DNA from 2 places in the Lysinibacillus sp. GW823-FHT02G10 genome. Region 1 is predicted to be linked to the other one. Evidence: predicted binding sites of a transcription regulator. Region 1 holds the regulator's gene; the other holds the start of a gene.

What was found. The regulator CtsR, encoded in region 1, represses protease genes until heat stress. The targets are predictions, from matches to a motif close to ATGGTCAATAAAGGTCAAACA.
Region 2: the regulator CtsR is predicted to act here: its motif matches at 1,983-2,003, upstream of AC1RFD_RS13640 (ATP-dependent Clp protease ATP-binding subunit).

The regions. Positions count from the first base shown of each region.
Region 1 covers NZ_JBXAJI010000006.1:60,303-64,736, forward strand. Annotated here, with positions in the region: gene AC1RFD_RS17400 (ATP-dependent Clp protease ATP-binding subunit) at 1-556, opposite strand, end outside; gene mcsB (protein-arginine kinase McsB) at 546-1,655, opposite strand; gene AC1RFD_RS17410 (UvrB/UvrC motif-containing protein) at 1,652-2,194, opposite strand; gene AC1RFD_RS17415 (CtsR family transcriptional regulator) at 2,208-2,678, opposite strand; gene AC1RFD_RS17420 (DUF4870 domain-containing protein) at 2,946-3,251, opposite strand; gene AC1RFD_RS17425 (class I SAM-dependent methyltransferase) at 3,377-4,060, shown strand; gene corA (magnesium/cobalt transporter CorA) at 4,094-4,434, shown strand, end outside.
Region 2 covers NZ_JBXAJI010000003.1:275,556-279,989, forward strand. Annotated here, with positions in the region: gene AC1RFD_RS13640 (ATP-dependent Clp protease ATP-binding subunit) at 1-1,917, opposite strand, end outside; gene AC1RFD_RS13645 (Crp/Fnr family transcriptional regulator) at 2,187-2,873, shown strand; gene AC1RFD_RS13650 (metal-sulfur cluster assembly factor) at 2,934-3,242, opposite strand; gene AC1RFD_RS13655 (prolyl oligopeptidase family serine peptidase) at 3,296-4,060, opposite strand; gene AC1RFD_RS13660 (Cof-type HAD-IIB family hydrolase) at 4,182-4,434, shown strand, end outside.

The sequences.
Region 1 (4,434 bases):
GGCCAATAACAGGGTCTAAAGTACCTTCACGTGCAATTTGTGTTAAATCACGTGCTAGGCTATCTAATGTTGGTGTATTGGCAGCTTGGGCTGCTTGTTGACCAGATTGTGCATTATCATTATTACCTAATAGCAATAATACTTGCTGGCGAGCTTTATTTAAACCGACTCCCGCATTGTTTAAAACGCGAGCTGCCACGCCCTCACCCTCACGTATAAGCGCCAATAATAGATGCTCTGTACCGATATAGGAGTGACCTAGTTTACGTGACTCATCAACAGATAATTCAATTACTTTTTTAGCTCTTGGTGTATAATGAACGATTGGACCGACATCTTCTTTGCCCTTACCAACTAATTCTTCAATGCCAGCTTCAATCATTTGAGGACTAATATCAATGGCTTCTAACGCTTTCGCAGCAATACCGCCGCCTTCACGTATAAGCCCTAATAGAATATGCTCTGTACCGATAGATTCGTGCTTCCAACGAATAGCCTCTTCCTGAGCAAGCTGTAATACTTTTTGCGCGCGTTGTGTAAAACGATTAAACATCATATAAATCCTCTCCTTTTTCCCCATTTATAGGCTTATTCGCATGTTCTTGAGATAATGTCTCACGAAGCATCTCCGCTCGTACACGATCCCGCTCAGCAGGTGGTAATGCCTCACCTGCATAGTGCTGTAAAAAACCTGGTTGCATACTAACAACACATTCATTTAAGGTCGTTGTTTGTATACCATCAATCAATTGTAAATCTACTCCTAAACGAACATTAGATAGGCAAGTAGCAGCTTCCTCACTTGTTAAAATTCTTGCATGTGTAAGGGTACCTAAAGCTCGATATACGCGATCTTCTAGCGCAAGCTCTGCCTTTTCCATTAATTTACCTCTTGCATGCCGCTCTTTTTGAATAATCTTTTCAGCGACGCTTTGTATATCTGCTAAAATATCTTCCTCTGTCTTCCCAAGTGTAATTTGGTTAGACACTTGATAAACATTCCCTAAATTTTCGCTTCCTTCACCATATATACCTCTTACAGTCATTCCTAAGCGTGTCATGGCATTTATAATTTGATTCATTTGCCCAGTTAATGTAAGAGCGGGTAAATGCATCATGACGGATGCTCGTAGACCCGTACCAATATTCGTTGGACAGCTTGTTAAATAACCAAAAGTATCTCGAAAAGCATACGGTAATACTTTCTCTAGGATACGATCAATCTTATTTGCTTGTTCATAAGCACTTTGAAGTTGAAAACTTGCTGTCATACATTGAATGCGTAAATGATCCTCTTCATTCACCATAATGCTAACGGATTCGTCTTCAGAGAGTAGTATAGAGCCCACTTGCTCTTTTTTAGCCAGTTGCGGGCTAATCAAATGCTTTTCTACAAGAATTTGACGCTGTAAAGGGGTTAAATCCTTTATAGCAAAATAAGCATAATCATTTTGAAGAGTTGGGCTATCGCTGACAGCATGTGTAACGGCCTGTTCCACTTGCAGTGCCTCATTTTCTGAAAACGCTAATGGAAAACGATAGCCATCTAAATTTCGTGCAAGGCGGATCCGTGTACTAATGACGATATCTGAGTAATCATCTTTGATATGCATCCAAGTTGGTGTCGCACGCTCTAAAAATGATTCAATCATCATGTCACATCACCACCTTCAAATTGTAGATGCTTCTCTAGCTCTTTAACTTCATCCCGTAGCTTCGCCGCTTCTTCAAACTGTTCTTCATCTACGGCGGATTTCATACGCTTGCGGATATCTTCTATTTGCTTTTTAATAACATACACATTACTGCGAGCACCAGGCATTTTTCCAATGTGTTGTGGACCCGCCTGAATACGATTAAAAAGCTTTGGCAAATGATCTCCAAATGTGTCATAACAGCTTGGGCACCCGAATTTTCCTTCTTTTAAAAACTGCTTATACGAAAATCCACATTGTGGGCATGTTTGCTGTTGTGGTTGTACCTGTTGTTTTTCCCCCACCTTTTGCCATGTAGGAGAGCCAAACCAGTTAGACAATAACTGTTGAATAGATACTGGCTCTTGTTTAAACTCTGCATGAAATGGATGGAATTGTGAGGCGCAGACGTCACAATAATGATGCTCTACTTTTTGCCCACTTTGAACTTGTGTTACTGTAACTGTCGCATTACGTTGTTTACAATGTTCGCATATCATTTCCATCACCTCACTATTTTTGTTGTTCATATTTTATTGTTGTCAGCATTGCTCGCAATATTTTTGATCGAATGACATCTCTTAAGGGGAGATGCAAGTCGATCGTGGAGCGATCAATTGCTGCTAACATTAATTTCGCTTCTCGCTTGGAAATTACCTGCTCATCAATGAGTCGATAAACCAAATCTTCTGCCATTGTTTGTGATGCCCCACCTTCAATTTGCCTGAGAACATCGTCGATTAAATCAATCTGTGAATTCGCGCGGACACGTAAAATTCGAATGTATCCACCACCACCACGTTTGCTCTCAACAAGGTAACCCCGCTCGGCAGTAAATCTTGTATTAATAACATAATTTATTTGTGATGGTACACATTGAAATTTATCAGCGATTTCACTACGTTTAATTTCAATATGCCCTTCTCCACCTAATTCAAGTACTTGCTTTAAGTAACCCTCTATGATGTCTGATATATTACGCATTTTAGGAATACACCTCGCTTGCTTCACTGACTTTGACTATCTTTGACTTTCTTTGAGTATATTATACAAAACGCTTGAAAAAAATTGCAATGATTTCGCCCATAGAAAAGTGGAAAGTCTTGAAAAAGGCTTTTTAAGAGCCGAAAAGAGCCCTTTTTCGATCATTTGTTTACGGTTTAATAATTTCCTTATACACCTAATGTACCCTTATTCGTCATAGAAAAAACGCAAGCATATGCAACTAGCATATACTTGCGTCTATGAAAATTATACCCAGCGACCAACAATTGGATAACGCCAAGGTTCATCAGACAATGCTTTTACGATACCGATGATCGGTACCACAAATACCATAATGCCGAAAATGATTAAAAATGGTAAGCCAATAAGGACAAAGCTTAAACCAACAGAGATAGCAATTAAAACACCCATGACAATTTGGAATAGCAGTGCTTGAATAGAAATTGCCTTTACTTCCTCATCCGAACTAATTAAAAAGAAAATAATGGGCACTAACCATGGCGCAAAAAATGCACTTGCGTGTATGATTACTTTAGACCATTTAGTCTCCATATATATCAACCCTTTCTTTGAACTTTATTCTATGTTTTATGTACTACTATTTACGGAACTATACCCGTAATAGTTTCACATTAAGAAAGATTTTTTAAAATTTTTTTGAAAGGCTGTGAGGAGCGTTGGAATTTAACAACACATTAGCAAATGAATATGAAAAGGGTATTCGCCGTACATTGCCTAGTTATGATGCCATGCTACGTTTAATACAAACTTTTTATCATTCTAGGCTATCAGAAAATGCTAACATGCTAGTCGTGGGAGCAGGAAGTGGCAATGAAATTATACAGCTTGCAGAAGGAAGACCTCACTGGTCATTCACTGGCATTGATCCATCAGAATCCATGCTTACTATAGCTAAAGAGCGTTTACTCACTCTTCCTAATGATATGTCATTCCATCAGGCTACAATACTTGATGCTTCGCTGCCCTCTACTCAGTATGATGCGGCAAGTTGTGTTCTTGTCTTGCATTTTATTCATGATTATAAAGAAAAGCTCGAAACAATAACAGAAATAGCAAGACATTTGAAACCTGGAGCACCATTTGTCCTTGTTTCAAAATATGGTCAGCTAGGCTCTTTAGAAACAGAACTACAATTTGATTTATGGCGTTCTTATTGGCTACAGCATACTAGACTTTCTTTATCCGATGTAGTAGAGATGGAAAAATCCATTCGTTCCCTTTCTTTTATGAGTGAAGAAGAAATTTTAATACTTTTACAAAGTGCGGGTTTTACTAAACCTTCTAGATTTTTTGCCACTACTTTGTTCGGTGGTTGGGTATGCTTTAAAGAGGAGCGCTAACTATTTTGTAGTAAATAATTTGAGGTGAAAACCGTGATAAGCACCATTGGTATTACAAAGCAACAACAATTGTTAAAGGATTTTCCATTAGAAGAGATACATCAGCAAGAATTTGAATGGTATTGGGTTGATTTTAATTGTCCTACAGCCGAGGAGGAATCATTGTTGGATACATTTTTCCACTTTCACCCTCTCGCTATTGAAGATTGCTTAATGAGGTTGCAGCGTCCTAAGCTCGATTTTTATGATGATTTTCATTTCTTTGTCATTCATCGGGTAAACGAAGAGACGTTAGCTGCGGAGGAGGTTAATATTTTTGCCTCCAATAAATTCATCATAACCTTCCATAAAAATCCTGTCCCTGAGATAGAGAA
Region 2 (4,434 bases), on a different contig from region 1:
CTCTGCTACACGTTTAATCAATTGCTCCACATACTTCCAGGCAATCGCAGTAAAATGTTTAGTAGATAATGCATGGAAGAAGATGATATCATCCATTCTGTTTAATAGCTCAGGTTTAAAATGTTGTCGTAGGGCTGACATGACTAAGTCCTCCACAGCCGCATCATTTTCCTTTGCCTCCATTAAATAACTTGATCCGATATTCGAAGTTAAAATGACTACTGTATTTGTAAAATTCACCATTCGTCCCTGACTATCTGTAATGCGCCCATCATCTAAAATTTGCAATAAAATGTTCGCCACATCAGGATGAGCTTTTTCAATCTCGTCTAGTAGCACCACAGAATAAGGATTTCGGCGAACTGCTTCCGTTAGTTGTCCACCTTCCTCATAGCCCACATAGCCTGGAGGAGCCCCAACAAGTCGAGACACACTATGTTTCTCCATGTATTCACTCATATCAATCCGAATAAAGTGATCTTCTGAATCAAATAACTGTGCAGCAAGTGCCTTGGCAAGTTCTGTTTTACCTACACCAGTTGGACCTAAAAATAAAAAGCTACCAATAGGTCGGTGTGGATCTTTGATACCTGCACGTGCACGCCATACCGCTTCTGTCACTAATTGAACTGCTGTATCTTGTCCAACCACACGTTCATGTAATGTATCTTTTAAACGTAATAGTTTTTCACGCTCACCCTCTACTAATTTTGTTACAGGGATTCCTGTCCAACGTGAAACAATTGCAGCGATTTCATCTGCTGTTACCTCTTCACGTAAAATACGAGATTCTGCACCGTTCTCTAATTCCTTTTCAAGTACCTGAATGTCTTTTTCAAGTGTTGGAATTTTACCATGACGTAATTCAGCAGCTTTATTTAAATCATATTTACTTTCTGCCTCATCTAGATCACGACGATATTTATCCAATGTTTCACGTTTTTTCTGAATATCGTGTAGTTTTTCTTTTTCTGCTTCCCATTGTTGTCGCATGCCCTTAGATGACTCTTTTAACTTAGTTAATTCTTCGCGTAATTGCTCCAGACGTTTTTTACTTGCCTCGTCCTTTTCCTTACGCAATGCCTGTTCCTCAATTTCAAGCTGCATAATACGACGTGTGACTGCGTCTAATTCCTGTGGCATTGAATCAATTTCTGTACGAATCATTGCACAAGCCTCATCAATTAAATCAATGGCCTTATCAGGTAAAAATCGTTCTGTAATATAGCGATTGGATAGTTCTGCTGCCGCAACAATTGCTCTGTCATGAATACGTACTGCGTGATGTAATTCAAAGCGTTCCTTTAAACCACGTAAAATGGATACCGTATCCTCTATAGATGGCTCACGTACTAGTACTTGCTGGAATCGACGTTCTAAGGCAGGATCCTTTTCAATGTACATACGATATTCGTCTAAGGTAGTAGCACCAATACAGTGTAATTCACCACGTGCTAGCATAGGTTTTAGCATATTTCCTGCATCCATAGCGCCATCTGTTTTTCCTGCACCTACGATCGTATGAATTTCATCAATAAATAGAATGATTTGTCCTTCTGATTCTTTTACTTCTTTTAGCACACCTTTTAAGCGTTCTTCAAATTGTCCACGATAACTTGCACCAGCGATTAACGCACTCATATCTAATTCATATAATACACATTCTTTCAAGCCTTCTGGTACATCACCTTTAACAATACGCTGTGCTAAACCTTCCACAATTGCCGTTTTACCAACTCCTGGTTCACCGATTAATACAGGATTATTTTTTGTTTTACGTGTTAGAATACGAATTACATTTCGAATTTCTTCATCACGCCCGATAACAGGATCCATCTTGCCGTTTTTTACTTCTTCAATTAAATTGCGTCCAAATTGTTCTAATGGTTTTTTATTGTCTGTTTGTTGAAATTGCATAGCTAGCACTCCTTTTTTTCATATTTCTCATTATTTATATACCCATTCTTATTCATTAGAAAAAAAGTTTGACCTTTTTTGACTAACTTTATTTTACATCACTCGACAATGCTTAGCAAAGAAATCGTCCTAAAATTTTTTCACTTATTATGGAAGTTTACGTTATAATAATGGTATGTTTCTATGTTTTAGTATCGAAATCCACTATCCTTTTGTAATAATCGCCATTTATTACAAAAAGAAAGCGATGTGTTGGAGATATGGTTTTAATGGATAATATGTTTGAAAAAATTAAAGAACTTTTTCAAAACCACGGTGTTTTTATCAAAGTGAATAAAGGAAATAAAATTTTTCTAGAGGGTGAACGGGCAAAAGAAATTTATTACATCCAATCAGGTGTTATTTCGATTAGCCAAGAATCCGAGACGGGTAAGGAATTAACCATTCGTATTTGTGGCCCTGACAGCATAATAGGAGAAGGTTCGTTATTTTGTAATCTCGTCTATAATTCAATGACTGCCAAAGTTTTAGAACCCTCTACGTTGTATGTTTTGAGTCGTAAATCTTTGGAGCATTTACTAGAAGAGCAGCCGACAGTTATGGTGGAATACATGAAGTGGCTACAAACAGAAAACTTAAAGCATCAGAGTCGTTTGCGCGATTTAGTGTTAAACGGTAAAAAAGGTGCTCTATTTTCAACGCTCATTCGGCTGTCCAATACGTATGGTAAACCTGTAGAAAATGACTCGATTTTTATTGATTTTCAGCTAACAAATACAGAAATTGCAAATCTGTGTGCGACAAGTCGGGAAATGATTAATCGTATGCTGAATGATTTAAAAAAACATGAGATTATCACTTTTGATAAAGGATTTATTACCATTCATGATTTACAATTTTTAAAAAATGAAATTGCCTGTGAAAATTGTCCATTACAAATATGCCGTATCGATTAGTTTCGTTACAAGCAAAAACCCTGCTTATTGAAAAATAAGCAGGGTTTTAAATAATCCATTTTAACGTACGCCCAATGCCATTTTGGCATAGCGTGACATTTTATCTTTCGACCAAGGTGGATTCCATACAATATTAACATTTGTACTTTTCACTTCTGGAAGTTCACCTAACGCCGTATTCACTTGATCCACAATGACTGGACCAAGTGGGCAGCCCATAGATGTTAGTGTCATCGTAACAGTTGCAACACCTTCATCATCTAATTCCACATCATATACTAAACCTAAGTTGACAATATCAATGCCAAGCTCAGGATCAATTACGTTTTCTAAAGCACCTAACATGCTATCTTTCATATCCTGATCCATTCGTATTTCTCCTTCCATCATAGTGTTAACCTTATCATAGCAGATGCACCCTGTTATGCCAAATGCTGTGCAAGCCATGCTGTAGCTGCTAGCATACCGTCACGTGGTACAGCATGTCCAGCCCTTTTGTTAACCATGAACTTTAAATATTCAGGGTTTGCTTCATAGTATTCCCGTAATGTTTCATAAAATTTATACGTTTCGTGAAAAGGAACTGTTTTATCTAATTCTCCATGCCAAAAGAATACAGGGCGACCCGCGAATTTTTCTGGTGTTAAACTGACATCATATTTAGCAAGGGCTTCATTAATTTTTTCTACGTCTTCCTCTGACATCGGCCAGTTAACTCCGCTTTTAGCAAATTGTTGCAATTGGTATTCACCCAATTTTATAAAACCAGGTGCACCCATGCATATTGCAGCTGTTTGTATCCAATCATAAAGTTTCAGACAGCCTGATGTCACGATGCCACCCATTGAAGTGCCTCCTATGCCAATTTTATGACTAGCTAATAAATTTTTATTCTTTAATACATCATATAATTGTTGTACTTCATGAATAGAATTTAAAACAATGTCCCAAAAATTTAAATTCATTTGCATTTCTGTTAGGCCTTCGCTACGCTCACCATGAAATTTTGCATCTGGCAATAGGACACGCACCCCTTTATGCACCAATTGGTATGCATAGTGTAAGTTATGTTCTTTTGCACTCATAAAGCCATGCAAAAAAATGACTACCGGGGTTTCTTCATTCATATTGTCTGTATGTATATGTAATAAAGGAATATTTCCCCACACTTCTTTTTCTACAAACATTATTGTCACTCCCAACTATTCTCTCATCTTTATGTTAGCAAACTTTTTTCACTGTGACAAAATTTTGACGAATGTAAGACAAAGAGATACTATTCAAACTATAGGAAAGGGGCAACGAGCTATGAAACCGCATTTAATCGTATTAGACTTAGATGGAACTTTATTAACAGATCAACAGCAAATTTCTGCAAAAACGAAAAAAACATTATTGCAGGCTAAGGAACAAGGGCATCAAGTGATGATTGCGACAGGACGTCCTTACCGAGCAAGTACTATTTATTATCAAGAACTTGGGCTCACTACACCCATTGTTAATTTTAATGGCGCATATGTGCATCATCCTAAAAATGTCTCTTGGCAACATATGCACACAC